3 regions of the Peribacillus sp. R9-11 genome follow, and region 1 is predicted to be linked to each of the others. Evidence: riboswitches for the same ligand, from Rfam matches in the RefSeq annotation. Region 1 holds a riboswitch; each other region holds the start of a gene.

The links. A riboswitch is a leader RNA that binds a small molecule or an ion and turns the genes downstream of it on or off. The one in region 1 is predicted to bind cobalamin.
Region 2: it holds a riboswitch for cobalamin, as region 1 does, so the genes downstream of both, nikA (nickel ABC transporter substrate-binding protein) here and metE (5-methyltetrahydropteroyltriglutamate--homocysteine S-methyltransferase) in region 1, are expected to answer to the same signal.
Region 3: it holds a riboswitch for cobalamin, as region 1 does, so the genes downstream of both, RE409_RS01865 (hypothetical protein) here and metE (5-methyltetrahydropteroyltriglutamate--homocysteine S-methyltransferase) in region 1, are expected to answer to the same signal.

What each region holds. Positions count from the first base shown of each region.
Region 1 covers NZ_CP133763.1:775,702-785,988, reverse strand. Annotated here, with positions in the region: gene perR (peroxide-responsive transcriptional repressor PerR) at 1-193, opposite strand, end outside; gene RE409_RS03670 (NAD(P)-dependent oxidoreductase) at 506-634, opposite strand; gene RE409_RS03665 (NAD(P)-dependent oxidoreductase) at 693-878, opposite strand; gene RE409_RS03660 (hypothetical protein) at 922-1,077, opposite strand; gene RE409_RS03655 (aminopeptidase) at 1,388-2,497, opposite strand; gene bcp (thioredoxin-dependent thiol peroxidase) at 2,509-2,979, opposite strand; gene RE409_RS03645 (potassium channel family protein) at 3,042-3,461, opposite strand; cobalamin riboswitch at 3,753-3,944, shown strand; gene metE (5-methyltetrahydropteroyltriglutamate--homocysteine S-methyltransferase) at 4,099-6,408, shown strand; gene RE409_RS03635 (acyl-CoA thioesterase) at 6,401-6,889, shown strand; gene RE409_RS03630 (ABC transporter permease) at 6,930-7,715, opposite strand; gene RE409_RS03625 (ABC transporter permease) at 7,720-8,511, opposite strand; gene RE409_RS03620 (ABC transporter ATP-binding protein) at 8,560-9,567, opposite strand; gene RE409_RS03615 (hypothetical protein) at 9,719-10,039, shown strand; gene RE409_RS03610 (glutamate-1-semialdehyde 2,1-aminomutase) at 10,184-10,287, shown strand, end outside.
Region 2 covers NZ_CP133763.1:2,395,833-2,406,119, reverse strand. Annotated here, with positions in the region: gene RE409_RS11735 (alkaline phosphatase D family protein) at 1-53, opposite strand, end outside; gene RE409_RS11730 (beta-propeller fold lactonase family protein) at 889-2,244, shown strand; gene nikE (nickel import ATP-binding protein NikE) at 2,827-3,621, opposite strand; gene RE409_RS11720 (ABC transporter ATP-binding protein) at 3,641-4,612, opposite strand; gene nikC (nickel transporter permease) at 4,628-5,458, opposite strand; gene nikB (nickel ABC transporter permease) at 5,461-6,399, opposite strand; gene nikA (nickel ABC transporter substrate-binding protein) at 6,436-8,067, opposite strand; cobalamin riboswitch at 8,222-8,411, opposite strand; gene RE409_RS11700 (aspartyl-phosphate phosphatase Spo0E family protein) at 8,995-9,165, shown strand; gene RE409_RS11695 (heavy metal translocating P-type ATPase) at 9,323-10,287, opposite strand, start outside.
Region 3 covers NZ_CP133763.1:362,956-373,242, forward strand. Annotated here, with positions in the region: gene RE409_RS01835 (quaternary amine ABC transporter ATP-binding protein) at 689-1,894, shown strand; gene RE409_RS01840 (glycine betaine ABC transporter substrate-binding protein) at 1,899-3,626, shown strand; gene RE409_RS01845 (hypothetical protein) at 3,807-3,989, opposite strand; gene RE409_RS01850 (nucleoside hydrolase) at 4,582-5,496, shown strand; gene RE409_RS01855 (hypothetical protein) at 6,399-6,599, shown strand; gene RE409_RS01860 (ABC transporter substrate-binding protein) at 6,578-7,528, opposite strand; gene RE409_RS01865 (hypothetical protein) at 7,532-8,038, opposite strand; cobalamin riboswitch at 8,236-8,456, opposite strand; gene RE409_RS01870 (AAA family ATPase) at 8,658-9,614, shown strand; gene RE409_RS01875 (DUF58 domain-containing protein) at 9,614-10,287, shown strand, end outside.

The DNA.
Region 1 (10,287 bases):
AGTTGTTATAAACCGTAGCCACACTCATATTGGGAAACTTACCTTCTAGCGCTTTATATATATCATCTGCGGTAGGGTGGGACATAGAGCTTATCAAATATTCAAGTATCGCATGGCGTTGAGGAGTTATTCTTACACCGGTATCTTTAAGGGAATCCAACGCTTCTTTTAACTGAACTTCAGACACCGCCATCCACCTCTTTTTTCTCATTAAGTATGAATTATTAAATTATAATATTTATAAATAGTGTACCTTTTATACGTTGATTTTGTCAATATTTCATCTGTTTATCGATTCATTTTTAGTTTATTCATTACCCCTTTAATTCTTTCCTATTTTTCTAATTGTGCCTAGTATCCTTTTGATTGATCAATGACGTTGATAAAGTCTTTTCCATCTATTCAGGAATTCATGCATGTTTTTTTCGAAAATTGAAAAGGTTCTAGGTAAATATTCACTGCTTTTACTCGAAAGATGCGGTGTGACCGTTACATTTTCCATACGCTAAAACGGATGCTCCTTATCTAAAGGTTCTGGATCGAATAAATCTAAAATGGCATGAGCAATTTCCCTGTTTTGTAAAACCTCTATCAACACTTCCTCTTTAACCAGATCACCTCGTCCAATATTCACGAAGACAGCAGAACCTTTCATAGCTTTAAAGTGTTCTTTTTGCTACAGATTTTGTCTTTCAATCGTACTTGGCAGAACAGATACGATGTAACTTACTCAGAGAGCCCATAAAGACGATCAAGTGCTGCACAGGATTTCCGCTACGATTGACCCCAATTGTGGTCATCCTAAAGGCTTTCCCAAGACGCGCTACCTCTCCGCCAATTGCACCAGCACCAAGAATGAGTATCGATTTCCCATTCAATTCTCATACTTCTATCTTTCTATCCCACAGCTCGACGTCTGCTTCATTCATGATAAGCTGTTTCAATTTCTTTTCGTACTGTAAAAGCATCCCAATCGTGTACTACCAAAATCCCGCGCTTCTCAATGACTTTAAAAGGCATTAATTCCATACCTGCACTCATAACCATAACCCACTTTAAATTCGGTGCTTTCTCAATTGTCTCATCTGTTAAATCTTCGCCGTATGGAATTAAGATTTTTGCTTCACGAAGTGGTTCATCCTCTCAATCCCCTTGATAAATGAAATTCAAAGCAGGAAAGGTATCCTCCATCTGCTTTTGGATGTCTTCTTTTGGAATAATTATTGAAAGTACTAACATGTTTATCTCACCTTTTAATTAACATAAAAAAAACACGGGCTCTGTATGTCCCGTGCAACTTTCTCTGAGGAGGTATTCCCTTAATAAAGCATATTCAGGTGTCCTCTTTTTGAGTTGGACAAAAGCCTTACCCCTGTTAAAAAAGGCTTTATTTTAATAAATTTGGATTTAAAGCACTTAGTTCCGGCAACATAAAAATGCCATCCCTTCGGATCAGAATGTCATCAAAGTAGATATCACCACCGCCATATTCAGGACGCTGGATCAAAACCATATCCCAATGTGTAGAAGAACGGTTACCATTATCAGCCTCTTGATAGGCTTGGCCAGGAGTTAGATGCAGACTGCCACATATTTTCTCATCAAACAAAATATCGTCCATTGGCTCCAAAATGTAAGGATTGATTCCAAGCGCGAATTCCCCAATAAAACGGGACCCTTCATCTACATCGAGAATCTCATTCATTTTAGAATTTTGATTAGAAACTGCTTTCGTGATTTTCCCCTTTTGTATGGTTAAAACTATGTCACGAAAGGTGATTCCTTGATATGTTGAAGGTGTGTTGAAGGCTACCCTACCATGAACACTCTCTTTTACGGGTGCCGTGAACACTTCCCCGTCAGGGAGATTATTTTTCCCAGCGCATATGACAGCCGGCATTCCTTTAATGGAAAAGGTGAGATTTGTCCCAGGTGAAACAATCCGGACTTTTTCAGTACGCTCCATCAATTGCTTAAGCGGTTTCAGTGCCACTTCCATTTTCCCGTAATCCATTGTGCACACGTTTAATAGAAAGTCTTCGTACTTTCTAAAACTCATACCGGCTTTTTGTGCTAATCTGACAGTCGGGTAATTAAGTAAAACCCAACGCCGGTTGTTTACATAGAAAAGAGTCGACGACTTCATCGCTTCCCCATGAAGACGATGCCTCTCTGCAGGAACTTCTGCCAATTCAGCATCGTTTTCTTCACTGGAGATGATTATTATCGCATCAATATCAGTATATTTCCTCAAAGTCCATTGTGATAAGGTATCAAGTTGTTCCTTCACATTCCCTTTTAACAAGTGTCGGCTTATTTCATCGTCTTCCAGTTCGACATATGGATATGCACCGATTCTGTATGTTTCATCAATCAGCTCTTTCAATAGCGGTTTCATGTTGATATGACCCCGTATCAAGATTCTCTCTTTTGGCTGTAATTGTACGGAATGATGAATCAGCCTTTCAGCAAGCTTGGTTATTCGCTTATCCTTCATCTGGCTGTACCTTATTTTTCTAGATCACGAAGAGTTTCAAGCGCTTCTTCGACATGGCCTTTGACTTTTACCTTACGCCATTCTTTAACTATCGTTCCTTCCTTATCAATCAGAAAAGTTGAACGTTCAATGCCCATATATTCCTTGCCGAAGTTCTTTTTTAATTTCCATACATCATATAATTCAGCAGCTTCTTGATTTTCGTCAGCTAGTAGCAGAAAAGGTAACCCATATTTTTCAATAAATTTTTCATGACGCGCCGCCGGATCTGGACTGATCCCTATGATGACAGCATTCAATTCCTCAAACTGCTCATTGTGGTCACGGAAATCACAGGCCTCCGTTGTGCAACCAGGCGTCATGTCTTTCGGATAAAAATATAAAACAACGTGTTTGCCCTTAAAATCCGATAGGGAAACTTTTTCACCGTTGTTTGCAGGAAGTTGAAAATCCGGTGCTTTTTCTCCAATTTTAACAGTCATTCTTACCCCTCCATTTCTTTCATTATGGTAAGCGTACCCAATAATTGAAAGAAACACAACTTTCATTTATTCTTCCTTTCCTTCTGTTCTAAGTCAATCACTGTCCGGATCACAAACGCAGCCGGGAGAGTGTATCCAATGAACGCCTGGATTGTCGCAATCATCCTGCCCATGCCTATCGGGGCTATATCTCCATACCCTACTGAAAACATTGTCATTGCACTAAAATAAAAAGAAGTCTTCAGTTGCTCGTAAAAACTGCCGTCTAAACGATTGCCCTTATCAAGAATCACCGAATGATTCTGAAGCTCGTATAATAAATAAATCAGTGCAAAACCTACTAATATCGTCGCATATAAATTGCCGAGCCATAGCATATCCTCTAGAGAAAACTTTTTTCCTCCCGACTCAACAAGAAATAACGTTCGAATGCTCATCACCATGCAAAAAATAATCCCTGCAATCAAGATGTAAAAAGTCATCCCCCACGCCTCATTTCAAAACAACCCACTCCCCCTATACATACTCCCCGTCCAAACAATATATTCTTTATTTAGGGGTCAGACCCCATTTCCCAACATTCACATCCTTAAACAAACCTAGGTGCACCAATAGTTTTGTCGATATAGGGCGGGGTCAGGCCCCATTTCCCGAGACTTTTTTCCTTGTTGACCATTTTAGTCGGGATATGATAAGCTTGTCTAAATTTTTATAATAGTTTTTATTTTATAAATATTTGTTGCCTGCAGTTTAATTTACAGCGGGTTTGTGAAATTTCATATGTGGAAATAGGTTCCTATTTTTTTTAGGATTAAAAGGGAAGTCCGGTGTAATTCCGGCACGGTCCCGCCACTGTAATAGGAATGTTAGCGCTATGCAATATGCCACTGATTTTCGGATTGGGAAGGCCTGCCGCTAATAAGATTCCTAAAGTCAGGAGACCTGCCTGTTTCGACAACACTGTTTTAACCTACGGAGAATAGGGAAGTGTTAGGGACCTTATAATTTTAAGGGGTTTTTGTATACCCCTTTATTTTAAGCATTTCTAACTTTCTCTTTTGACGGTTAGGGGTGCTTTTTTTGTTGTTATTTTATTAAAAGAAAAAAGAATGTAGGAGGATGGGAATATTGAAAAGTAGTAGTTTAGGGTACCCGCGAATTGGGGAAGATCGTGAATGGAAACGCACATTAGAAGCTTACTGGTCCGGAAAAATCGATGAATCGGAGTTTACGGCACAGCTAGAAGCCATCCGTTTAGGCAACTTACAAAAGCAAAAGGACCAAGGTATAGATATTATTCCTGTCAATGACTTTACTTTATATGATCAAATGCTCGATATGTCTGTAATGTTCGGTCTTGTTCCTGAGCGTTATTCAGCCTATAAAGGCGGCACTGTTCCCCTTTCTGTATATTACTCTATGGCTCGCGGAAACAAGGATGAAGTTGCTTCTGAAATGACGAAATGGTTCAATACAAACTATCACTATATCGTTCCCGAATTAAAACCGTCGAAGCTGACTTTGACAGAAAATAAACCACTTGCTGCTTATCGCGAAGCCAAAGAAAAACTAGGAATTGAAGCTAAGCCCGTTTTAGTCGGACCTTATACTTTTATTACTCTGTCTAAAGGCTACAATAAGCAAGATGTACCTGGAATCATCCTTAGTCTCCTGCCTTTATACACACAAATTCTGCAAGAGTTAGAACAAGAAGGCGTGAAGTGGGTGCAAATGGATGAACCCTCCCTTGTTTCATCCATTTCTAAAGATGATATGCAAACTGTTACTTACTTATATGAAAAATTGAATGAAGCAGCTCCAAACTTGAACATCATGCTACAAACATACTTTGATGCGGTAGAGCACTACCAAGAAGTTATTGAATTACACGTTCAAGGGATCGGTCTTGATTTTGTCCATGATAAAGGGAAAAACCTTAGTAATCTTCAAGAATTCGGCTTCCCGAAAGACAAAGTGCTCGGTGCAGGTGTGATTGATGGGAAAAACATATGGCTTTCCGATTTATCGAAAAAGAATCAGTTGATCAATACCCTCACAAAAAACGTAGCCGAAGACCAAATTTGGCTTCAACCCTCTTGCTCCCTGCTTCATGTACCAGTAACGGTTCGTAATGAGACGGCTCTTACTAAAGAAGTGCAACAGGCCCTTGCTTTTGCTGATGAGAAGCTTGAAGAAATCACTCTACTAGTAAAAGGTAGTAATCAAGGTGCCGAAGCAATTGCTGAAAAAGTAGCCGCTAACAAATTAGCACTTCAAACGTTAGCAAATTCAAACGCGCGAAACCATAAAGACGTCCAAACTGGTGTCGAACAGGCGAAGAGTCAAACAGCCGGCCGTCAGCTGCCATTTAAAGAGCGTTATCACAAACAACAGGAATTTTTCAAACTGCCTTTCCTTCCATCAACAACAATCGGAAGCTTTCCGCAGACAGCTGAAGTAAAACAAGCTCGCGGGAAATTCAAACGAGGAGAATGGACGGCTGCTCAATATGAAACATTTGTTAACGAGGAAATCAGCAAATGGATCGATATCCAGGAAGAAATCGGCTTGGATGTTCTTGTACATGGAGAATTTGAACGAACAGATATGGTTGAATTTTTCGGCCATAAACTGGGCGGATTCGTTTTCCTCGAAAAAGGCTGGGTACAATCTTACGGTTCTCGCTGCGTAAAACCGCCTGTTATCTACGGCGATGTTCATTTCATCGAGCCGATGACGGTCCGGGAAAGTGTGTACGCGCAATCCCTGACGAAGAAAACGGTAAAAGGAATGCTGACAGGTCCTGTAACAATTCTGAACTGGTCATTTGTACGTGATGATATTTCAAGGGAGAATGTTTGCTACCAGTTAGCTCTTGCCTTGGAAAAAGAAGTGAGAGCGTTAGAAACTTCCGGAATCAAAATGATTCAGGTGGATGAGCCTGCCCTTAGAGAAGGTCTGCCATTGAAAAAAAGCGACCGCGATGAATATTTAAAATGGGCTGTGAACTCCTTCCTGATTTCCACTTCAAGTGTGGAAGATACAACTCAAATTCACACGCATATGTGTTATTGCGATTTCAACAGCTTCATGGATGTCATCTCTTCCCTGGATGCCGATGTAATTTCCATAGAAACATCTCGCAGCCACGGTGAACTAGCTACCGCATTTGAGGAAAAAACGTATGAAAAGGGTATTGGTCTAGGCGTATATGATATTCACAGTCCACGGGTTCCTGCAGTCGAGGAAATGGTCGATATGATTGAACGAGGCATCAAAGTATTGGATAAAGATCAATTTTGGATTAACCCGGACTGCGGTCTGAAAACAAGGGGCGTTCCTGAAACCGTTGCTTCTTTGAAAAATATGGTGGAAGCCGCAACAATCGTTCGCAAAAACCTACTGGTCAATCAACAGTCAAATGACTGAAAAAGGTATTGATCTTACAAATGCTAATCCTATCCGGCAGTCACGGACTTTTTTAACAGATCTTGTTTTCCCACCAGATACGAATCATCACAACACCATCTTTGGCGGTAAGGTGATGGCCTATGTAGATAAAATCGCCTGCATTTCAGCAATGCGCCATTGCCGAAAACCGGTTGTGACCGTATCAAGTGACTCCTTTGACTTTTTGGCACCCATCAAGACAGGGGATGCGATTAACCTTGAGGCCTATGTCACCTGTGCCCATCGGACGTCGATGGAGGTATTTGTGAAAGTAGAGCGAGAGAACTTATTAACCGGCGAAAAGCAGCTTACAGCCCGTGCTTTTTTAACGATGCTAGCAATAGACGAAGATGGAAAGCCCACCCCCGTTCCTCAGGTATTTCCGGAAACGGAAGAGGAAAAGCAGCAATTTGTTCAAGCACAAGCTAGATATATTGAAAGAAAGAATAAGCGTAAATAAGAAAAATCCCTTCAACAGTGTTAATGTTGAAGGGATTTTTTTAGTTTCCGGCCCCTCGGTACCTTTTCACTCCCTGATTCCAAATGAAAACAGATACAGTGAAAAAGACAATCCCGATAACCGGTGTTGCAAATGCATAAACATACCACTCTTCTTTTCTAAGAAAATAAGAGGCTGGATACACGCCGACAAACGCAAATGGCAGCACCCATGTAAGTACAAACCGAATGACCTTGTTATAAATATCAACAGGATAGCGGCCGTAGTTCCCGATATTGTACATCATTGGCATGATTGACGTTTTCGCATCCGACCAGAACCCAATACTTGCAATTGCTACAAAGATGGACGCATAAGCAAGTGCCCCACCGATTGAAAAAATCACAAAGAGAATAGGGTCATACCAGACAAGCTCGAGATTCAACGAAGCACCCGAATAGAAAATAATGATCAGGCCGGTCACAACACCAAATAATGATTCAAGCTCAATTCTTTCCAAAATGACTTGAAACAGACTGTGGATTGGCCTAGTTAATATTCGGTCCATCTCACCTTTAACGATATAGCGATCGTTAAAATCCCAGATATTAAAAAATGAAGAAAAAAGAGCAAATGGTATAAGGAAGAATCCGTATATGAAAATAATTTCTTCACGGCTCCAACCGCTTAAAAATTGCGTATGTCCGAAAACAACTAAGATAAATACCAGATTCACAACCTGATTCAATAGGTCAGAAAGAATTTCCATGAAAAAATCGGCACGGTACTGCAATCTCGTTTTCATATATTGGCTTACATATTGAAAAAACATCGATACATAGAACATCTCATCAACCTCCTTGAATAATCAGCTGTTTTTTTGCGACTATCCATAAAAGCTGAATTGGTATTATGAGAATGATGACCCAAATAAATTGCTGTAATAAGGCCATGCCGATATCGCCTGAGCTATAACCATTTGTGAAAATCATACTTGGTACATAGCTGATCCCTTGAAAGGGCAAATACTTCATTACTTCTTGCGCCCATATTGGGTAAAAACTGATTGGTAGTAACAGCCCGGAAAATAAATCAATGATGACTCTTTTTGCCCGGATCAACCCTGCGTTGTTATATAAGAAAAATGTAGTGATTCCCGTCAATAAGTTAATTTGTGTATTAATGATGAAACTGAACAGCAAGGAAATGCCGAATATTCCCCACGTTGCCGGTTCATGTGGCAATTCGATAGGAAAAATAAAAGCTACCAGCAGCATACCTGGAATGGAAAAGAAGAAGAAACGGAATATTCCCTCTCCCAGTCCTTGCATCGTCTTCATGCCTAAGTAGTTATAAGGTCGAATCATTTCGATGGCAACTTTGCCGTCTTTTATTTCATTAGCAATTTCACGGTCAATATTATTAAAATAAAAAGCACGCGCCATCCAGGCAACCGCTACATAGGTTGTCATCTGCATACTTGAAAGTCCTTCGATGGAGCTTTTATCCCCATATATCGCATTCCATAAGAAATAATAAGCACCAATATTGATGCTATAAATTAAAATACCGGTATAATAATCCGTTCGATACGCAAGCATCATCAAAAAACGCATGCGAATCATAGCAAGATATTTCCCCATGGTCCTCTCCCTTCTTGTCAGACACGTTGTTTCTTAATGGTACGAGAGTCAGACCGTGCCTTCTTCATAAATATTACGAACAATCTCTTCGATAGAGGTTTCATGAATTTTGACGTCCTTAATTTTAAAATGTGATACGACCGCAGAAACAAGCTGTGAAATATGATCGCTTTCCTCTTTCATCATAGCCATGTAAGTTTGATGTTTTTCATCGTATACCCAGTTCGCGGTAAACGGCAGCGGTAAGGATTGCAATTCGTGTAACTCAACTGGCTCAATAAATTGAAAGTGAACCTGTTTTTCCTCCGCCCAATTATCTTTCAAACTCTGCAGTTCCCCATCATAAATAATCTGGCCTTCATCAAGCATGATTACGCGCTCACACAAAGCCTCTATGTCTCCTAAGTCATGGGTAGTCAAAAGGATTGTCGTGTTATATTTTTTATTGATTTCTTTCAAAAACTCGCGAATTTTCATTTTCACGAGCACATCAAGGCCAATCGTCGGCTCATCTAAGAACAGCAGCGGTGGATTGTGAATCAGTGCTGCAGCAAGCTCACAGCGCATCCGCTGACCAAGTGAAAGTTTACGCACCGGTTTGTCGAGCAAAGGGCCGATATCGAGCGTCTTGATCACATGTTCCATATGGTCGTTATATTGTTCATCTGATACTTTGTAGACTTTTTTCAGCAACCGGAAGGATTCTTGGACTGCGATATCCCACCACAGCTGGGAGCGCTGACCAAATACAACCCCGATTGTCTGCGTGAACTTTTCCCGTTCTTTATGTGGATTCATGCCATTTACCGTAATTTCACCCGCTGTTGGCTCTAAAATACCTGTCAGCATTTTAATCGTTGTCGATTTCCCTGCACCATTTTCCCCGATATAAGCTACCATCTCACCCTTTTTTACAGTAAAATTAATATCGTTAACAGCAGGAACAATTTTATAATTTCTTGTAAGTAAATCGCGAAAGGCCCCTTTTAAACCAGATCGGCTTGATACCGACTTAAATTCCTTCCGCAGCTGTTTCACTTGAATTGCATCACTCATTCTATTATTTCCTCCGTAATCTCTTGTCCTAATGAATTAGTTTATCCAACCTCAGCTTTTTAGACAATAAAAATGCCTAGATGCAAAGGACTATTTTCAGGGCAAATTTTGGCGTTGCATGAGATACATATATAAAGGAGACAAGTATGCTATGAATATTAAACAATTATTACTATCCCAAATCGAAAAGGTCGTTATCGATCTTCGATATGATTTCCTTTACGAAGATGAATACGATGAAATATTATGCCAAGTTGTTCAAAGGGATTCCTCCGGATCGATTGAAAACACCCCCTTAAGCTTCCACTTGCATATTAATGAAGAAAAAGGAACCGGCCACCTTATCTTCTACCAAGCCCAAGGTGAAATCAAACGCCAAAGCTTTGACATCGAAAACCCTATCACCATCCTGAACATCCTATCCTTTATAACTGAAGTTTTGGGGTCAGACCCTATTTCCCAAACAAAATAAAATGCGAAGAAGCCTGCTGTTTCTAGGGTTTCAGCGTTTTTATTAGGGGCCAGACCCTATTTCCCAACCTTTCACCCCAGATTTCTGGCCAGAAAAGTGCTATGATTAAGGGGATTATGATTGTATTTTTAGGAGGTTTTTAGATTGGATTTTAGTAATTCAGAGCTTTTACATAAAGAAGCATTGGAGCATATTGTCGGCGGGGTCAACAGCCCTTCTCGTTCTTATAAAGCCGTAGGCGGCGGTTC
Region 2 (10,287 bases), 1.6 Mb from region 1:
CTTTCTTCGCTCCAATTCTTAATCAATTCATCCATAGCTTTTTCATTCTTCATTGATCTTTCCCCTCCTATATAATTCTTTGAATCTGGTTTTAGTATAGGGGGACTTTTTAAAAGACATATTAAGGAATGTAAATCACTAATTTTTAAATCAGGTATTTAGATACGGGACTTTGGAACCCCATAAACAAAAAAACAGTATGACTTAACCATTCATTAATCAATTCCCATAATATTCTAGATAAGTTGACAGTCTTTTTTCCTAATTTTCTTTATAAATCCTTTATTTAATCGTTACAAATAGGTTTCAGTTCGATTAGGTTGCATCTATTAATACTTCATATTATGTGATAATCGTATCTCAAAAACCGAAGGATACTGTCGTCTTTGAAGTTTCATTCCCCTCGATCTGCAAATCATTTTCGCACCCCAAACGACAAAATCTGAGCTTTCTGCTTTTCTTTATTTCGCTTAATGACATTAACTTAAGTCCATGTCCAGAATTGCAGGCTCACATATCATTTTTAGGTCAAATGTACGTGACTTTATTTTCCCCTTCCAGATAAGTGTAGAAGAAAACGTTTCCTGAAAGAGTCTATCAACATATCAAAATCGCAATTAAACTGGATCCAATACAATTCACTCTAAACATGAATCATAAATTTTTTAATAATAATCAAACCAATATCCTCCTCTATACGTTTATTTATAGTAAAGGGAGCAAAATTACAGCTCGATTAAAAAATTTCGAAGGAAGGTGGTTAAGAATCTGCTGCAAATTGACATATATTTAATTCTCCTGCTTATCAATCTGGCTTAAGGCTTAAAGAATCGTATTTTAACATTTAACAAGAAAATAATTTCACGGGGTGAAGAAATGTTGAAAAAAATGAAGTTTATAAGTGTATGGATTATAGCCTTACTTTCTGTGGTTATTCTACCAAATGTAATTGGTGCTTCTTCTACTAAAAGTAAAATTCCAGTGTCAGAGACAGGCTTTGACACCCACATCACCAACAATTCCCTTGCCGTAAGTCCGGATGAGCAAATAGCAGTTGTCTCAGATAGCCGTGAACAATCCGTCCTAGTCTATGATCTTACAAAAGGTAAGCTGCGCAAAAAGATCGACGGCTTTGGTTCACCGAGAAACATCGTGTTTATTGATGGCGGCTCCGAGTTTGTCGTCTCAGACAGCACGCTCGGTACGCTTCGTTTTTACAGCACAAAAAACTTCACCTTGAAAGATGAAGTCGTCGTTGGTCCAGGTGCATTCGGGACTGCTGTCAGCCCTGATGGAAAGATATTGTATGTGAACAATCAAGCACACAATTCTGTCACTGTCGTGGATTTGGAAAAACGAAAACCGATGGCCGTCATTACCGGTTTCGCCCAACCAAGACAAGGCATAAAAGTCTCTCCAGATGGAAAATACATCTTTGTCACGAACTTTCAAGGAGATAAAGTATCCATCGTTGATGCCCCAACACAGAAAATCATTCGTGAAATATCAGGTTTCTCTATGATTCGCGGAATTTCGATCACTGCTGATGGAGGTACATTGTATGCCGCGAACAGCGGACGCAACAGCATTTCCGCAGTTGATACACTTGACGGCAATATAAAGAGTGAAATCAAAGTGGGTCGTGAGCCATATGGTGCTTCTCTTTCGCCTGATAACAAGCTCCTTTTTGCAAGTAATAAAGCTGACAATACGATTGACGTAATCAATGTCGCTGATCACCGCGCAGTTAAAACAATTGACGGTTTCAATGAACCAAGACAAGCAATTGTCTTTAGCCACGACGGGGACCGGGCTTATGTATTAAATCGGGATCTCTCTATTGCACGTGTGAATGTTAAGACCTTCTCCATCACGGATATAATTCAGGATGAGTCAAAAAAGTACAAGCTTAAAAGGCTAAGATCAGACAAAGTAGGGACATATTTAGCAGACCAAGAAGGAATGACCCTTTATTATTTCACAAAAGATGATTCTACCGTCAGTAATTGCAAAGGTCAATGTAGTGAAATTTGGCCACCTTTCCATGCAGATAACATTTTCTCCGCTAAAGGATTCAACAAAAAAGAGTTTAATACTATCATAAGAGATGACGGACAAAAGCAAACAACTTATAAAGGGCATCCACTTTATTACTTTGTGAAAGATAAGCAGGCCGGTGATATAAATGGACAAGGCGTCAATAATGTCTGGTTTGTTTTAGGCAAAAAGGTTTTTGAGGAATAATTACGTTGAAAAATAGTTTTGTTTCATAAAAAATGGTCCTAAAGTATAATAAATGTCACTTTTTTATTCTAGAATTTGCTTAGCGCATTTTTTCCGCAAAAAAACTGCCGAGACCCCTTATATAAAGACTGAAAAAAAGCTGAACAGTATATTGCTGAACGTTTTTAATGAAGTACCGTTATACCAAACCGAATAAGCTGTTGTTTTTGAATAAAGATTGTTAATAGTGGTTACTTATTATTGGAGAAAACTCTAAAAAATTCTAGCCACCTTCTAATGATAGGTGGCTTTGTTTTATTCGAATAAGGTACTGGTTTATAGTCTTCATAAAATTTTAACTTGATGGTGATAGATTCTGCCGACAAAACACAGATATTATACGCTATCGCGTTTTTCACTTTAGACCCCATTAAAGAATAAATCGGCACTTATATTATTGATAAAAACAACGGAGAACGGAATCCCATATAGATGTACCAGTATAAGAGATGGAATGGCTTTACACCGGAGCTTAAACACTTGATTTTTCAGATATTCCGTTACTAACCTAATTTCCCACATCACAAACCTATAATTAACGCATCACAATATTCCCGGATATGGAGGCAGCACAGATGACAATAACTTTTTTGAAACAGGATGTTTTAATCGTTCAATTTGTTCCAAATCATCTAACCATTCAACAACCTCACCATTGTACATTACCGCTAGACGGTCTGCGATGTAATTGACTGCCTGTAAATCATGGGAAATAAAGAGATATGAAAGTTGAAACTCTTCTTTTAATTGTGCCAAAAGATTTAATATTTGTACTTGAACAAGAACATCTAAAGCACTTACAGCCTCATCAAGAATAATTAACTTTGGCTTTAAGGCAATCGCTCTTGCGATATTGATTCTTTGTAGCTGTCCTCCACTGAACTGGTGTGGGTATTTACGAATATCTTCCGGGCATAACCCAACGATCTCCAAAAGCTCCTGTACTTTCTTTTTCTCTTGAACAGACGTAAGCCTTTCGTAATTTCTTAACGGCTCAGCAATGATCTCCCCTACCGTTAGTCTTGGGTTAACAGCGCTATAACAATCTTGAAAGACAACTTGCAGATTTCGCCGTAACTCCTTTAATTCTTTTGCCTTTAAACAATAAAGGCTCTTCCCCTGAAACCATACCTCTCCCTGATCCGGCTTTTCCAGTCCCAGAATAATTTTGCCCAGGGTACTCTTTCCAGATCCACTTTCTCCAACAAGGCCTAAACATACTCCTTCTTCCATAGTTAGAGAGATGCTCTTAATGGCTTCAACAGATTTACGCTTCCCAAAAATAGGGTTCCCCAACAAGTATGTTTTCTTTATTCCTTTCAACTCAAGCAAGCTCACTCTTCATCCACCTAACTCTTTATCTTGATTTTACACATCGTACTAGATGGTCTTTTTCATACTCTTTAAATTCAAGATTATAACTAGAACATGTATAATCTGCGTCCTCACATCGTTCTAAAAAAGGGCATGTTTTTTCACTATTTATTAAATTGGGGCGCGAAACGCTGGCACGTTTTTCAATCTTTATCTTTCTTCTTGTTAATCCAAGTCTGGATTCTAACAAGACTTTGGTATACGGGTGCATTGGGCGATTTAACAACTTCAACACTGGTGCTTTCTCAACGATATAGCCGCCATACATTACAGCTACTTCGTCAGCTAACTGAGCAATCACCCCTAAATCATGTGATACTAATAAAATGCATGTATTGTATTCTTTCCTTAACTTATCCAACTGTTTCAAAACCTGGAGTTGGTTTGTCGAATCAAGTGCAGTCGTCGGCTCATCAGCAATGATGATAGATGGACTTAAAGACATGGTAATCGCAATCATAACCCGTTGCAGCATCCCGCCGCTTAGCTGAAACGGATATTGCTTCAAGACATTCTCTGGATTAGGCAGGTCCGTTTTTTCTAAATACTCCACAGCCATTTTCCGCGCTTGCTGCTTCGTTATGGGCAAATGAGTTCTAAGTGTTTCAATAAAATGCCGCCCTATCGTCCTCACAGGATTAAAGGCGATCATAGGGTTTTGCATAATCATAGCGATCTCACTACCCCGTACTTTCCTTAAGTCTTCTGTGGAAACATTTAAAAGATCAATATTTTTAAACTTGATACTCCCTTGTACCACCTTTGCCTTTTCAGGTAAAAGATTTAACAAAGACATGCATGTCATCGTTTTCCCTGATCCACTTTCTCCGACAAGGCCCAACACTTTCCCAGCCTCCAGCTTAAAACTAACATCATGGACAGTTTGAGTCACTCCATACGGTGTCGTTACAATAACATTCAATTTGTCTACAGTTAGAATGGGGTCTTGTCCCATCTTCCATCCTCCCTTCTATTCCTTTTTTAGGTCTAGAGCATCCCTCAAAGCTTCGCCAAACAAGTTAAAAGCAATCACAACGATGAAGATCATCATCCCAGGGTACAGCATCAATGAAGGGGTTTCTCTAAAAAATGGCTTACTATCATTGATCATCATTCCCCACTCTGCATCTGGAGGCTGTATGCCAAGACCTAGAAAAGAGAGACCAGAAATTGCCAAAATAACTCCTCCGATGTCCATAAAGATTAATACAACAACTTGAGAGATGATGGCAGGTAAGATATGTTTGATGATAATGCTACTCCTTGGTGTCCCGCATATTTTGGCTGCTAAGACAAAGTTTTGCTCCTTTACACTAAGTACCATACCTCGAATGACGCGTGCATAAAAAACCCATTGGACAAGCACCATCGCCAAAATCAGATTGCCAAGACTCGGTCCTAAAATTCCGACTAAAGCAAGGGACAGAAGAAAGCTTGGGAATGCCATGAGTATGTCACACATTCTCATGAAGAGATAATCAACCTTCCCCCCTATAAAGCCTGCATAAATACCAAGTGGGATACTAATAATCATCATTAATCCCATGACAAGGAAGGCTGTTCCCAACGAGGTTCGTGTTCCATAGATTAATCGGGACAAAATACATCTCCCTAAATGATCAGTCCCCAATGGAAACTGAGAGGAGGGCCCTTGCAGCTTCTGAACGATATCAATCAAGTTCGGATCATTAGGAGCCAAAAAAGGAGCAAAAAGAGCCAATACTGTCAGGAAGGAAATAATCATGATGCTGATCATCATGAGCTTATGTGTCATCAGCTTTCGTTTCACGTTTTGCACCACTCTTATTTCTCTCCCTCCCAGCGTATACGAGGATCCAGGAAAGAATATGTAAGATCCACAAGAAGATTACAGACCACAAAGATCACGCCCATAAATAATACACACCCCTGAATCATCGGATAATCTTGATTTAATATAGATGTGACAAATAACTGTCCCATGCCGGGCCAAGCAAAAATTGTTTCAACAATAACCGCTCCGCTTAGCATGTTACCGAAGCTCATGCCAAGTCCAGTTACCACAGGTAGTAAGGACTTTTTTAAGACATGCCTGATAACGATTAGTCTTTGGCGCAACCCTCTCGCTCTAGCATAAACAACAAATGGCTCATTCAAATTTCCCAGCATGCTAGCCCGAAGCAATCGCATATACGTACCTATATACGCAAAAGCCAATGTCAAGGAAGGAAGCACTAGATGAGCCAAAGTCCCCCTTCCCAATACAGGAAATAAATCTAACTTTACTGATAAAAAATAGATCAAGAGAAAGCCAAGCCAAAAGGTTGGCATAGAGACACTTACAAAGGCTAGTATTCTGCTAAACTGATCAACAAATTTCCCCTTGTAAATAGCAGAAATCATTCCTAAGGGTAAACTAATAAAAACAATAAAGATAAGCGAAGCAATTGTTAATTGAACTGTTGGGAAGAAATGTACCACAATTTCTTCCCATACAGAGTTATTGGACACATAAGACATCCCTAAATCCAATTGCAACACTTTTCCCAGCCACTCAAAATACTGGACATATAAAGGCTTGTTTAATCCAAGCTCAACTCGAAGGGCTGCCACTGTCTCATCCGTAGGAGGTATATGTGACGCCCTTAAGTAAGCTACTGCCGGATCTCCAGGAATTAAGTGAAGCAAGATAAAAGTGATGAGCGAAATTCCTAATAAAATTGGAATTAAACTTGTGAGACGTTTAAAAATAAACCAACTCATGTAGCACTCCTTAAGTTGTTTTTAAGTATCCCCACTTCAATTAACGTCAATTGAAGTTAAAGGGACCTCAGCTTCTTGAGGTAAAAAATCTACTCCACTAATGTTTTTTTGATACACTGCTATATTAGACTGATAAGATATCGGTAAATAAATTGCTTGTTCGTGCAATGTCGTTAATATTTCTGAATACAGTATTTTTCTCTCTTCTTCGTCTGTAGTTAATAATACTTTCTTAATTTTCTGGTCTATTTCTTTTTTTACTGGCAACCCTAATTGAGCGTTATAATCTGGACCACCATTTTCCGTATTTGTCGTCATAGAAGCTAAATAGGAATGTGGATCAAATGGTACAGCCCAAGTAGATGTAAATAATAAATCAAATTCACCTTGAAATGCATTTGTCCAAAAAGTATTAGTTTCTTGACTAGTCAACTTAACATCTATTCCTAGCTTTCTAAAATCACCTTGGGTAAATTCTGCGATTGACTTTTGGATGTTGTCTGTACTATTAAACAGTAATTCCAATTGCAATTCTTTTCCGTCTTTTTCTCTAAATGGTTTCCCCTTCACTTGTTTCCATCCGGCTTCATCCAATAACTGTTTTGCTTTTTCTGCATCATATTCATATGGCTTTATATTAATTTTCGTGTATGGCAAAGTAGGTGGAAACAAAGTATCAGCCTTTTTTTCCATACCATAAAAGATCTTATCAATAACAGCCTGTTTATTAAAAGCATGTTGGAGAGCTAACCGAACTTTAAGGTCTTTAGTCGCTTCTCTGTTTGAATTAAGAAGAAGCGTTCTTGTAGCTGTAGGTTCTGACAATTTGGTTTCATATTGCCCTGAATTCTTCAAAAATTGGAATGAATCTTGGCTTATGACCCCGTTTCCAAAAATAAAGTCGAGTTCTTTTTTCTCAAAAGCTAATACTCTTGACTCACCGTCAGTAATGACTTTAACAACCACCTTATCTACTTTAGGTTTAGTACCCCAATACTGTTCATTCCTTTTAAAAACTGCAAACTCATTTTTCTTATATTCGCTCAATACCCACGGTCCTGTGCCAATCGGAGACTTGAGTCCGTCCTTAAATGTGTTTTGACTGTCAGGAAAAGCAGCTTCTCCTACAAATCTCAGCGGTCTAATGTAAGTTAGTTCTTGCAGAGTTGGATAATACGCGTTGTTCAAAATAAGTTTAAATGTATATTCATCTATTATTTCAGTACCTTTGATTTGGTTAATTAATTCCACCCATTCATGTTGTTTGCGATTATCTAAAATGGTATCAAAGTTTTTCTTAACGATTGCAGCATTAAAGAGGGAACCATCGGAAAATTTAACATCTTTCCTCAGATGGAATACATATTCTTTTCCATCTTTCGATATATCCCAGCTCTCTGCAAGCCAAGGCTTAATTTCTCCGCCTTCACCGTAATAAACTAGGGATTCATATACCATAGCCTGGGAAAAAAACTCATTCGGAAAATATGTGTGTGGATTTAAGTCACCTATATCCCCAGGCCATGAAAAAGTAACAACTTTTTGTTTATCTTTATTTGATGTATTTTCTTGATCTATTGTTGTGTTGCTGCAACCAGTAACAAAAATTGTGAAAATTACTAGTAGTCCAACAAAAGAATGGAATAAATTAGACCGTTTTAAAAACATGTTTTCTCACCTTCAATTATGGAATTTTATCTATTTGAAAAATTACGAAATATAAAAAAGCATTTCCAACCAGATTTAACGGTCAGAAATGCTTATAGTTTAAGAACAAATTCGTCTTCTAGCACTCTAACACCTCCCTATCTCCCGTAGGTTTAACAGCATTTTTAGAACGGGCAGGTTTTCTGACTTAGGTTCATCATCTCCATGCGTCTTCCCGGATATTATCCAGTGACTTTCTTGCATAGGACTCACCATTACAGCGGCGGGACCGTGCCGGATTTTGCACCGGCTTCCCTTTTAAATATTCGCTTTTAAACGAATATACCCATTCCAATACTATATGAAATTTTCCCTCATCTTCATAGTAAATAATAGAGCTTGTCTATCCTAAAATTATTTTGTCGAAACCATTTGTTACTTCTTAACACTTTATTAGTTTCATCTCTAAGTAATTTTTGATAAACCTAGCTACTAATCCTATCCATCTAGCAATAAACGAAATACAGTTAGTAAAAAGGAGAATAAACAGGTTCTCTTTAAAATTCAACAAATATTAAATTCTCCTAAATTATACAGTTTTACGAATACAACTCTCTCAAAATGGAGATATTCACTATATGAAAATAAAATCAAAAAAAGTTTACCTAATACAAATTATATTCTTTATTGCAAATTTATGCTATATCAAATTAAAGTCCTGATGTTTTTTAACGGCTCGTTATGTATGGAAGTAATAATTTTATATGAATAGTTATCTGTAATTACATATATCGAATGATAGTGAGGAAGATTTGTATTGCTCCCGCCAGAATTTGTTTACTTTTAATAAGTAAATACTTACTATAATATTTAAAATCATCCTAATTTATGTAATAATAAATATACTACAATAAAGGAAAGGTTTTGAGGGGATTTTCGTTGGAAAGTATGGAACTGCTACATAATAAAATAGAGACAATGAGGAAAGAATTAATAAATACAGCCTTGAAACATGGATTCACCTCACCAAAAACATTACATTTGAGCCAAGAACTTGATAAACTCTTGAATATACTTTTGCATGAACAGGAGTCGCTAACTCCAATAGGCCTTCAATAAGATGTAAGGGTGCTTCTCCACTAAGTAAGTATGCTGTGTCTTGTAAGTCAAATTAGTGGAAAACAAGCAACTATAAATATCAACAGAACTATTTAACAGAGACTAAAAAAAGCATTGATACGAGTACCAATGCTTCTCCAAAATATTAATTTTATCTTTAAAGCTTTACCCTTTGCAGTCGAAGTGCATTTATTACAACGGATACAGAACTAAATGCCATGGCAGCACCTGCTAACCAAGGGGCAAGTAGCCCAATAGCCGCAATCGGTATTCCTATTACGTTATAGGCAAAGGCCCAGAACAGGTTTTGTTTAATATTTCGCATGGTTTTTCTACTCATGTGAATAGCATCTGCAATGCTGTTTAAATCCCCACGAATTAAAGTAATATCCGCAGCTTCCATGGCCACGTCTGTCCCCGTCCCGATAGCCATACCAATATCAGCTAGGGCAAGTGCTGGTGCATCATTGATTCCATCTCCAACCATAGCCACTTTCTTTCCAGCTGCTTGAAGTTTTTTCACTTCTTCCGCTTTCCCTTCAGGAAGTACTTCCGCAATGACCTGGTCAATGCCAACTTTGTTTCCTATGGCATGAGCAGTCCTTTGATTATCACCCGTTATCATGATGACCTGAATATCCATCTCTTTTAACCTTTTTATGGCTGTTTGAGAAGTGTCTTTTATGGTATCTGCCACAGCAATAAGACCTGCATATTCACCATCAATGCTAGCCAGCATCGCGGTTTTACCTTGCCCTTCAAGGTCTTCCATGGCCGGTAGTGCTTTTGTAATATCCACGTTATTTTGATTCATTAATTTCCGTGTTCCCACCAGTAACACTTTTTGATCCACTACAGCTTTTACCCCGTAACCTGGAATAGCTTCGAACTCCTGAACCAATCCAAGTGATATTTTTCTTTCTTGAATTCCTTGAACAATTGATTGTGCAAGTGGGTGTTCAGATTGTTTTTCAGCGGCCCCGATAAGAGATAAAAAGTGTTGTTCACCCATTCCATTTTCGATGAGGACATCGGTTAACACTGGTGTACCATTAGTAACAGTTCCCGTTTTGTCTAAAATAACCGTATCAATATGGTGAGTAGTTTCCAGGTGTTCACCGC
Region 3 (10,287 bases), 410 kb from region 1:
TTGTTAAGGTAATTAAGTACTTCAGGGGTTATATGTTTAGTCAAGTGCAAAGACTAAAGAAAACTCTAAGTGAAAAACCATTTATATTTCAGTTGGTATATGCTGTGTCTGCTAGTTTCCTCAGTTATAATTGTACCTCTTTTCCCTACTTGAAATGCTCAATTTATTAGACACATATTGAATTACTTATGGGAATATAAATTTTTTTCCTATGCGCTTTATGTTAAGTGAAAGCGTCACTTCCTCCTTTGTTTAGGTTATGAAGTACTTCAGGGGTTAGATGTTTAGTCCATTGATTGGATCAAAGAAAACTCTAAGTGAAAATCATTTATATTTCAGTTGGTATATGCTGTGCCTGCTAGTTTCCCCAGATGTGATTACACCTCTTTTCCCTACTTAAAATGCTCAATTAATCACACATATATGTTTCAAGCAATATACTTATGGGAATTATAAATTTTTTTTTCGCACTTTGTGTCTAGTGCAAGCTGGCGATCATTAAACTGAGTCAAGTCCGCTTTTTTTTAAGAAAACTGATCCGGGACAGAGAAAAATATAGGACGTATCGTTTATAGCCATTTTCATTTATTTCAAGGTACTTATGTTTTTATATTGATTACTCGCATAAAACGGGGGAATTCAGCAAAACTGAATATCATATGGGCAAATATTAGAATGAGGTGACTCGATGAAGCCGTATGTAGAAGTCAGAAATGTCTCGAAAATATTTGGCAAATCTCCAAAAGCAGCGACAGATTTATTGATGCAGGGTAAAACAAAGAAAGAAATATTGAAAGAAACAGGACAAACAGTCGGTGTTAATAATGTCAATTTTGAAATTTACCCTGGTGAAATTTTTGTCATTATGGGGCTGTCCGGAAGTGGGAAGTCAACTTTAATCCGCATGTTTAATCGTTTGATTGATCCAACAATTGGAGAAATCTTAATTGGGAATGAAGATATCGTGAAGATGAACGCTGCCCGATTAAGAGAAGTCAGGCAAAAGAAAATAAGCATGGTCTTCCAGAACTTTGCTTTATTTCCGCATAAAACGATATTGGAAAACGCTGAGTTTGGGCTCGAAATTCAAAAAGTAGATCCAACAAAACGTCAAGAAAAAGCGATGAAGGCTCTTGAAGCCGTTGGATTAAAAGGCTACGAAAATCAGCTTCCATCACAGCTTAGTGGCGGAATGCAACAAAGGGTTGGGTTAGCTCGGGCACTCGCAAGCGATACTGATATTCTATTGATGGATGAAGCCTTCAGTGCTCTTGATCCATTAATACGTAAAGATATGCAGGATGAATTGCTGGAAATCCAAGATCAGTACAAAAAAACGATCATTTTCATTACCCATGATCTTGATGAAGCATTAAGAATTGGAGATAGAATTGCTCTAATGAAAGATGGAAGTGTGATTCAATTGGGAACACCTGAACAAATCATGATGAATCCAGCCAATGAATTTGTCGAGAAGTTCGTTGAAGATGTTGATCTATCTAAGGTACTTACAGCCTCTCATGTGATGATACGGCCGGAGAAGATCGCAGTAGACAGAGGTCCGAGGGTTGCGCTGGAAATTATGCGTAAACAAGGGTATTCCAGCATTTTTGTTGTGGATAGAAAGAAGAAGTTATTGGGGGCCGTGACTGCTGAACAGGCTCGTCAGGCAATGAGCAATAACCAATCGATTTCTGAAGTAATGACAACTGATATCCCAACTGTTAAAGAGGATGAATTGCTTGGAAACCTTATGGATGTGATGGCAACTTCAAGTCTGCCAATATCAGTCATTGATGATGAGAATAGAATTAAAGGAATTCTTCTTCGTGGGGCCGTAATTGGCGCTTTAGCAGGTAATAAAGATTCCTTGAATGAAATGGAGAGTGAATAATTCAATGAATATTCCGAAAATCCCACTGGGAGCTTGGGTCGATTCTTTAGTGGATTGGATAACTATTGTATTTGCTGGATTATTTACACTTATTACGAATGGGATTGAGGGTCTATTGGATATCCTGGTCGATGTAATGAGTGCGGGACCATCCATCGTGTTAATCATCGTCCTAACCCTTCTGGTTACCTATACAAGCAGATGGCCATTAGGGATATTTACTTTTATTAGCTTACTATTGATCGATAATCTTGGTTATTGGGAATCGAGCATTCAAACACTGGCTATCGTTATATTGTCAGGATTCCTAACCATCCTTATAGGGATACCGATCGGAATATGGTGTGCCCAAAATAAAACGGTGCGCAAGATCGTTACCCCAATCTTGGATTTCATGCAAACGATGCCTGCATTCGTTTATTTGATTCCTTCGATATTATTCTTTGGAATAGGGGTAGTGCCGGGGATCATTGCGTCATTCATTTTCGCAATCGCACCGACGATCCGTATGACCAATCTTGGGATTCAGGAAGTGCCCAATGATTTGATCGAGGCATCGGATGCTTTTGGTTCGACCAGCAGCCAAAAGTTATTCAAGGTACAAATACCATTGGCTACTCCAACAATCATGGCAGGCGTTAACCAAAGCATCATGCTGGCACTATCCATGGTAGTTACAGCTTCATTGGTTGGAGCACCCGGACTTGGGGCGGATGTCTACCGGGCTGTTAGCCAAATAAATGTTGGGCAAGGATTTGAAGCAGGTTTATCCATCGTAATCATTGCAATCATACTCGATCGTATCACGCAAAACCTTCGTAAACCAGCTTACGAACATATCGTTAGCCGGAAAATCATTTTTACAATACTGGCCCTACTAGTTGTGGGTACTGCACTATTCAGTACTTTTACAAAAGATACGGCTGTAAAAGGGGATAAAAATAGTTTTGCTGCCAAAGCCAATTATGAAATCATCGGAATTGAACCTGGAGCAGGATTGATGAAGTTGACTAAAACGGCTATAGATGATTATAAGCTGGATGATTGGAAGTTGGTTGAAGGGTCTTCAGCGGCAATGGTTGCTGAATTGAAAAAAGCGATTGATAAAAAAGAACCAATCGTGGTTACAGGATGGTCACCGCATTGGATGTTCTCGAAATATGACTTGAAATATCTCGAAGATCCGAATGAATCCTTTGGCGGGGCTGAAAATATTAATTCGATTGCCAGAAAAGGCCTTGAGCAAGATGCCCCAGGCGCTTATAAAATTCTTGATCAATTCTTCTGGGATACTAAAGATATGGAAGATGTAATGGTCAAAGTTACTGAAGGTATGTCTCCTTCAGAAGCAGCAGAAAAATGGATAAAAGAAAATCAGGACAAAGTATCCGAATGGACCAAAGGTGCTGAATCAGGAAATGGTGAAAAAATCAAACTGGTTTATGTTGCATGGGACACTGAAATTGCCAGCACAAATGTGATTGGCAAGGTTCTGGAACAGAATGGTTATGACGTAACATTAAGTCAAGTTGAAGTCGGACCAATGTTTGCCGGCGTTGCAAACGGAAGTGCGGACGCAATGGTGGCTGCATGGCTCCCGGGTACACATCTTGAATACTATAATAAGTATAAAGATGACATGGTTGACCTTGGACCAAATCTAAAAGGAACAAAAAATGGTCTGGTCGTACCAGATTATGTCGATATTGATTCAATTGAAGATTTGAAATAAGAAAAAACGAGGGATTTTCGGACATGAAAATTCCTCGTTTTTTTTGTGATGAAAATGTTTTAGGGAGGAAGTGAGCCTAAAATGTTGAATTAAAAGAGTTTAAACTTTAATAATTACATGCACTAATTAATGATTGCTGGCTAAAGGGAAGTGTATAAAGAGAAAAAGAATAAACGAATCCTAATTAATAGAAACAAATTTATTTTTCAATTCCTCTTCAGATACCACGATTTTACCTCGCAAATCTTCGGAAAGTAATACATAGCTTTTCACTCCTATGAACTCTGAATCTGAAATAATAAAGAACTTTGTTCCCTTTTTGTACGTAGAAGGATAATCTTCAATTAACTTTAACATCTTCATCTTTTTTCCACCTTGAATATCCATTAACTAATTAGAATGTAACAACTTTCTTTATACTGGTAACCTCATATTATCTATCTATTTATAGCCTTCAACTATTTGGCCTATTTTAAAAATGAAATCACGGATATTGAATTTAAATAAATATCTTTGAATTAATAATCCAATATAAGTATTTACTAGTCAAGAATACATTTAAGTAAATATCTTTAAATATTTTAAGAAATCAGATGAAAACCGGAAAGGTGAGGTTCACCAACTGGATCACCCAACAAGGTTGTACCATTTTGGATCATTTCTTTCATGTATTTACTGCTAAATTGTGGGGATTATCTGTTTTTCTTTTTAATTGTCTATTATAAATATTCTTAAACTTTCCGTGGAATAACCTTTAATTGAATGCTAAAATTTAGTTGGAAAACCGGTTTCTCTAATACATAAGAAAAGAAAAAATGGGATGTAACGGATGTAGATGTATCCAATCACTAGGGTGCTTCCAAAGTAACTGTATTGTAAGATCCAGTGTTTGTATAAGAAATTTTGTCAACGGTACTATCATCGTAATCCGTTTAAAAAGAAAGTGGGAAAATATATGAAACCAATAATATTTGATGTTGATACTGGGGTTGATGATGCCTTAGCGATGGCATACGCATTAAACTCTCCTGAATTGGACGTGCTAGGCTTTACAACTTGCTTTGGTAACGTGTCCGTAGCTGAATCGACTCGTAATACGCTGGCAGTTTTGGAAAAGGTAGAAAAGAATATTCCTGTTTATAAAGGAGCCAATCAAACATTGGTGCGTGGAATGAAGAAAAAGTATCCAAAGCATGTTCATGGAGAAGACGGTTTAGGAAATACACTTAAGAATGAACCAACTATTTCAGCATCACCGGGAAATGCAACCGATTTTATAATCAATCAGGTGAAAAGTCGCCCTCATGAAATAACGATTATTGCAGTTGGACCATTAACTAACATCGCTTTGGCCATTAAAAAAGCACCAGAAATTATTTCACTTGTTAAAGAGGTAGTGATAATGGGTGGTGCAGTAAAAGTACCAGGCAACGTAACGCCGTACGCTGAAGCCAATATCGTATCTGATCCTGAATCAGCTGATTATTTGTTTTCCTCAGGGATACCAGTCACCGTTGTGGGACTTGATGTAACACATCAAACGTTTTTACTAAGATCAAAGCTTGATGAATGGCGTTCGACTGGAAAAGGGACTGCCCAATTCTTTGCAGAAATGACCGAATTTTATATGAAGTCTTATGAAACTTTCAATCCGGGTATTGGAGGTTGTGCTCTTCATGATCCACTCGCAGTTGGAGTTGTGATTGATCCAAGTTTTGTGACTACAGAATGGATGAACGTTAAGGTTGTGACTGAAGGAGAAGAGACAGGTAGAACAATCGGTCAACATGAAGGTGTGGCAAGGATTCGCGTCTGTACAAAAGTAGATGCAGATCGATTTGTGGAACATTTCTTGGAACGAGTTATATAAGGACATGGACTCATGATGTGAGGCTCTAGCTTTGAACTTTAAAGAATATCGATTACTCTGCATGGGGATTACTAGTTAAGAGATATGCTCCGTTTGATACTTTTCAAAGTTAGCGGTTTTAACGTTTCATATTCACCTAAGGATCGTTTTAATCAACGGCTATAGGTAATAAATCAGCATTATATTTGCTGGAAAAAGGACATCCTTTCATTTGGATGTCCTTTTTCGATTTTCTTTCTGAAATGTTTTCATGAGCAGTTTCAAAATAAACATTTTTATGATCTAGAATTGATTACAGGTAACGCACAGTATTTTTAAGAGTGCGGGTGGAGTCCAACTTAATACTACAATCTCTTTAGGGAAAACACTTAAACGATATTGGCTTTTTTGTTTTTTTAAAATTTAATCAATCGTTTGATTAATAAAATAATTGGAAGGATTAGTGAAAGTCTAAGGTTACTATTTTATGGGGAAAAGAAATGTATTTTCCATAATAGTCACGTATTCATGGGCATAAAGTTTTTATACTTATAAAACATGTAAAATAGTTGGCACTCGGGTGGTCTTCTTTTTTTGGAAAAAACAACAATGTAGTATAACGGAGCCTAAATAAAAAGGAAACCATTTAACTAAAGTTAAATGGTCCTTCGAAATAAATTTCAAAACTAATGTTTTTATAAGCTGTGTTTTTACTTTCAATGAAGTTCTCACATTGCTTTAAAAGGTATGTGAATACCTGTGTTCTTAAAACAGCCATACGGCTGTTTTTTTGCTACATACCTAGAAAGGTTTTAAGAATTCCTAAAAGAAGGGCGACTGCTAAGACCCATATAAAGAATTTTTTATACATGATCATTACCTCGAATTTTTTATGATTAGATTGCATTCATCTTAGCATAAAGATGAAAGAAGAGCAGGTGGTTCGTTATTTGCAAAGGGAGACCTTAAAAGAGAAATATAAGGGATTAGCGATGGAGGGCAGCTGCTCCAGGAGAGTGTGTGGTTGTAGTGATGGACTTAGGGAAGCAGAGGTAAAAAAGGAAAGGATGATCCAAGAACTTTGGAACATCCTTCTTTCGCATTATTTAAATAAGTCTGGATAAATGGTCTTTGCTGCGAGTTCTACAGCTTCACCAATCCTTGGCCCAGGACGTGACATAATATTTTCATCAAGTAGATAGACTTGATCATTTTTCACGGCGTTGATATCTTCCCAGCCTTTACGGGATTTAATTTCATCAACAGCATCATCTGCAAAGGTAGCAGTTGTAATGATAGCATTAGGGTTTCGTTTGACAATTTCTTCATCTGAAACCTTAACCCAGCCTTTTTGGTCGGCAAAGATGTTTTCAATGCCTGCAGTTTTTAGAATTTCTTGTTGGAAGGTTTCCGCTCCTGTTGTATAGATTTCTGGAGCTGGACTAATTTCAAAATAGGTTTGTTCCTTTTCATCTAATGTTTCAATTTTTTCCTCAACACTTGTAATTTGGGTTTGGATATCTTTCACCAATTCTTCGCCTTTTTCAGCTACGCCCATGACTTCAGCAATTTGCCCAATATCCCCATATACATCATCAAAATTTGTCGCGGATTTAATAATGAATACTGGGATTCCAGCATCTTCAAGTGGTTTCATCGTCGTTTCATCACCAATGGTATAAGCAATAATGGCATCTGGTTTTAAGGAAATAATTTTCTCTGCATTGATATTCACCGAATCGGAAACATGTTCAATATCCTTTGCTTCTTCTGGATAATTATCGAAGTCGGTCACGCCAACGACCTTATCTCCCAGCCCTAGTTCAAATAAAATTTCTGTATTACTTGGTTGAAGTGAAACTACTGTTTCCGGAACTTTATCAAATTTTATTTTCTTTCCAGTATCATCGGTAACGGTATAGGCTTTGACTTCTTCTGTCTTATTAGTGTCTTTCTTTTCCTTTGCCGTCTGGTCATCCGTTACTCCACATCCGGTAAGGAAAAGGGCAAGTATCAAGGTGGAAATCCAACTAAATCGTATGCTTCTCTTCATTATTTATTCCTCCGTTTTCTTCTTCATGGGTTTGGTTGGGTATGATTTACTGATAAAAGGAATCTCCTCAATACCATGTTGCTTATTGACGTAGACAGCCATCACGAATAGAACATTTGCAAGCAAATGGGCGTAATCAAAGAGAATTTCAGGGATTTCTATTTCTAAACTAACCTTGTGTAAAGCACGGACCGACTTTTTGGCTTCACTACGGCAAGTATGCAGAACACAGGCGGCGGTTGAACCTTGCGGAAGCACGAATGTCTCAATATGCTCTTTAACTTCTGCGACATAATGGTCGTAGATGGCACTTAGACGTTTCAGATCATTGTCGGTAATGGCCAATTTCCCACGGACTGAACCATTTAAATGATAAGCCATCGGCAACAATTCCATTAAATCTCGGTATACATCCGGAACATCCTTTGTAAGCGAGGCGGCCAAGCCAATTTGTGTCGTCAAAGAGTCGGTACGTATTTCATAATCGACGGTAGACTCGGATTCGCGCATGTATGGATAGCATAAAAAACGAAAATCCTTTTTTGCCATAACTCTTCCTCCTCTTCATAGTTAGATGAATCACCTCAGTATCGCTTTTCTCAGCAAAAGAAAAAGCCGACCAAGGGCATTGGTCGGCATCAATCACCTATGTATCTGTAACAGAAAAAGATGGAAGATTGCCGTACAATCCTCCTATCTTCCGAAGAGCATAATACGATAAAAAAGGCAGGTCTCCTGGCCCGTGCGTCATTTTACTCTAAGAACCTTCCCATTTGAACAGGATGAATGGTTATCGATGTGAATCTTTATCCTCAAACAGTGGTATTTATCTTATTTCATTAGCACTTACAGTTGCGGAAACAGCTTCGGTTTTACACCAAATTCCCTATTAAGCTGACAAGTCAGCACCTTTTTCTGCAAGGTTTATATTCACTTAGCAACAGTTTACCATACCTTTTTCCTAAAGCAGTATGAATATTTTTAGAGAAATTCGTTTATGGTTTGCGAATTATCTAGTAAACTTACAATGTAAGGTTTAATTGGATGTTAATGTAAAACGCATATCGAGTATAAAGAATATATAATAGGTGTTATATAAGAGTAATAGGGTAATCTCAGGAGGTAGAGTATGATGTATAAGCAGGTAAATCAAAAACTGGAAAAGATTTTAGGGAATATTGAAAAAGTGATTATTGGAAAACGAGATATAGCAGAACTGAGCATCGTAGCACTTCTTTCTGGGGGGCATGTTTTATTGGAGGATGTTCCTGGTGTAGGTAAGACTGTCATGGTCAGAGCACTGGCAAGATCGATAGGCGCAAACTTTAAGCGTATACAATTCACACCTGATTTACTACCTTCAGATGTAACGGGTGTTTCAATTTTCAATCCAAAGGAACAAGAATTTATTTTTAGACCAGGACCAATCATGGGCCATATTATTTTAGCCGATGAGATAAACCGGACCTCGCCGAAAACACAATCTGCCTTGCTTGAAGCAATGGAAGAGGCAAGTGTGACGGTTGATGGGGTTACAAGGGGATTGGAGAAACCCTTTTTCGTTATGGCAACACAAAATCCCATTGAGTACGAAGGAACATACCCACTTCCAGAGGCGCAATTGGATCGTTTTCTATTAAAAATGAAAATGGGCTATCCGGGTGTTGACGAAGAAATTGAGGTTTTGCATCGAGCTCAATATGCCGCACCACTTGAAGAGTTAGAATCTGTTATTACTTTAGAGGAATTAATAGCTTTACAGGAAGAGGCTAAAGCAGTGATAGTGGATGACACGATAAAGCGGTATATTGTTAATTTGGCTAATCGATCTCGTACGCATGAGAGAGTATATTTAGGGGTGAGTCCACGTGGATCGATTGCATTGATGAAGGCGGCCCAAGCTTATGCACTTTTGCAGGGCAGAGATTATGTTCTACCGGATGATGTGCAATATTTAGTACCGTTCGTGTTTGCCCACAGACTTATCCTGAAGCCAGAAGCGAATTATGAGGGAGTGGATGCTGGCATGGTGATTCACGAGATTGTCGCGACGATTCAAGTGCCTGTGAAGAGAGCTGTGACCTAATGCGGAACTTGATCAGCATCTTAAAGGAAAACATGAGTGTGATTGGCTTGTTATTACTTATAGCGATTTCCTTTTCTTTTGCGATGTTTCAAGGCGGTTTTGTCAGTTGGTTTATTTTTTATACATTTTTGCCGTTCGCTGTGTACTCTACGATTCTACTTTTTTATCCGATTAATAACATTATCGTTGAGAGAAAGGTCAGTAAAAGAGAATGCCGAGCAGGCGATTCTGTAGAAATAGCTTTAACTGTTACCCGTAAAAACAGGCTGCCTCTTTTATATTTGATGGTAGAGGAAGAGTTGCCGAAGGAATTGGAAAATAGGGGGATGCAAAGAAAAACACTTGTCTTTCCTGGTTTCAGGCATACATTCAGTATGACATATACTTTGAACAATTTGCCACGGGGTGAGCATACATTTCAAACAATCCGTTTCAGGACAGGAGACTTTTTTGGCGTCTTTGAAAAGGAAGCGACATATAGTTCACCTTTAAAAATCACTGTTTTCCCTTCATATCATGAGCTTACCTACAGAGATCTTGAGCGTGTATTCAATCAGGGACAAGTGGGATCAACAAAAAAAACACAGCGAGAACAATCAGTAGTATCTGGAGTTAGAGAGTATCAGCCAGGTGATCAGTTATCCTGGATTAACTGGAAGGCAACGGCTAGAAC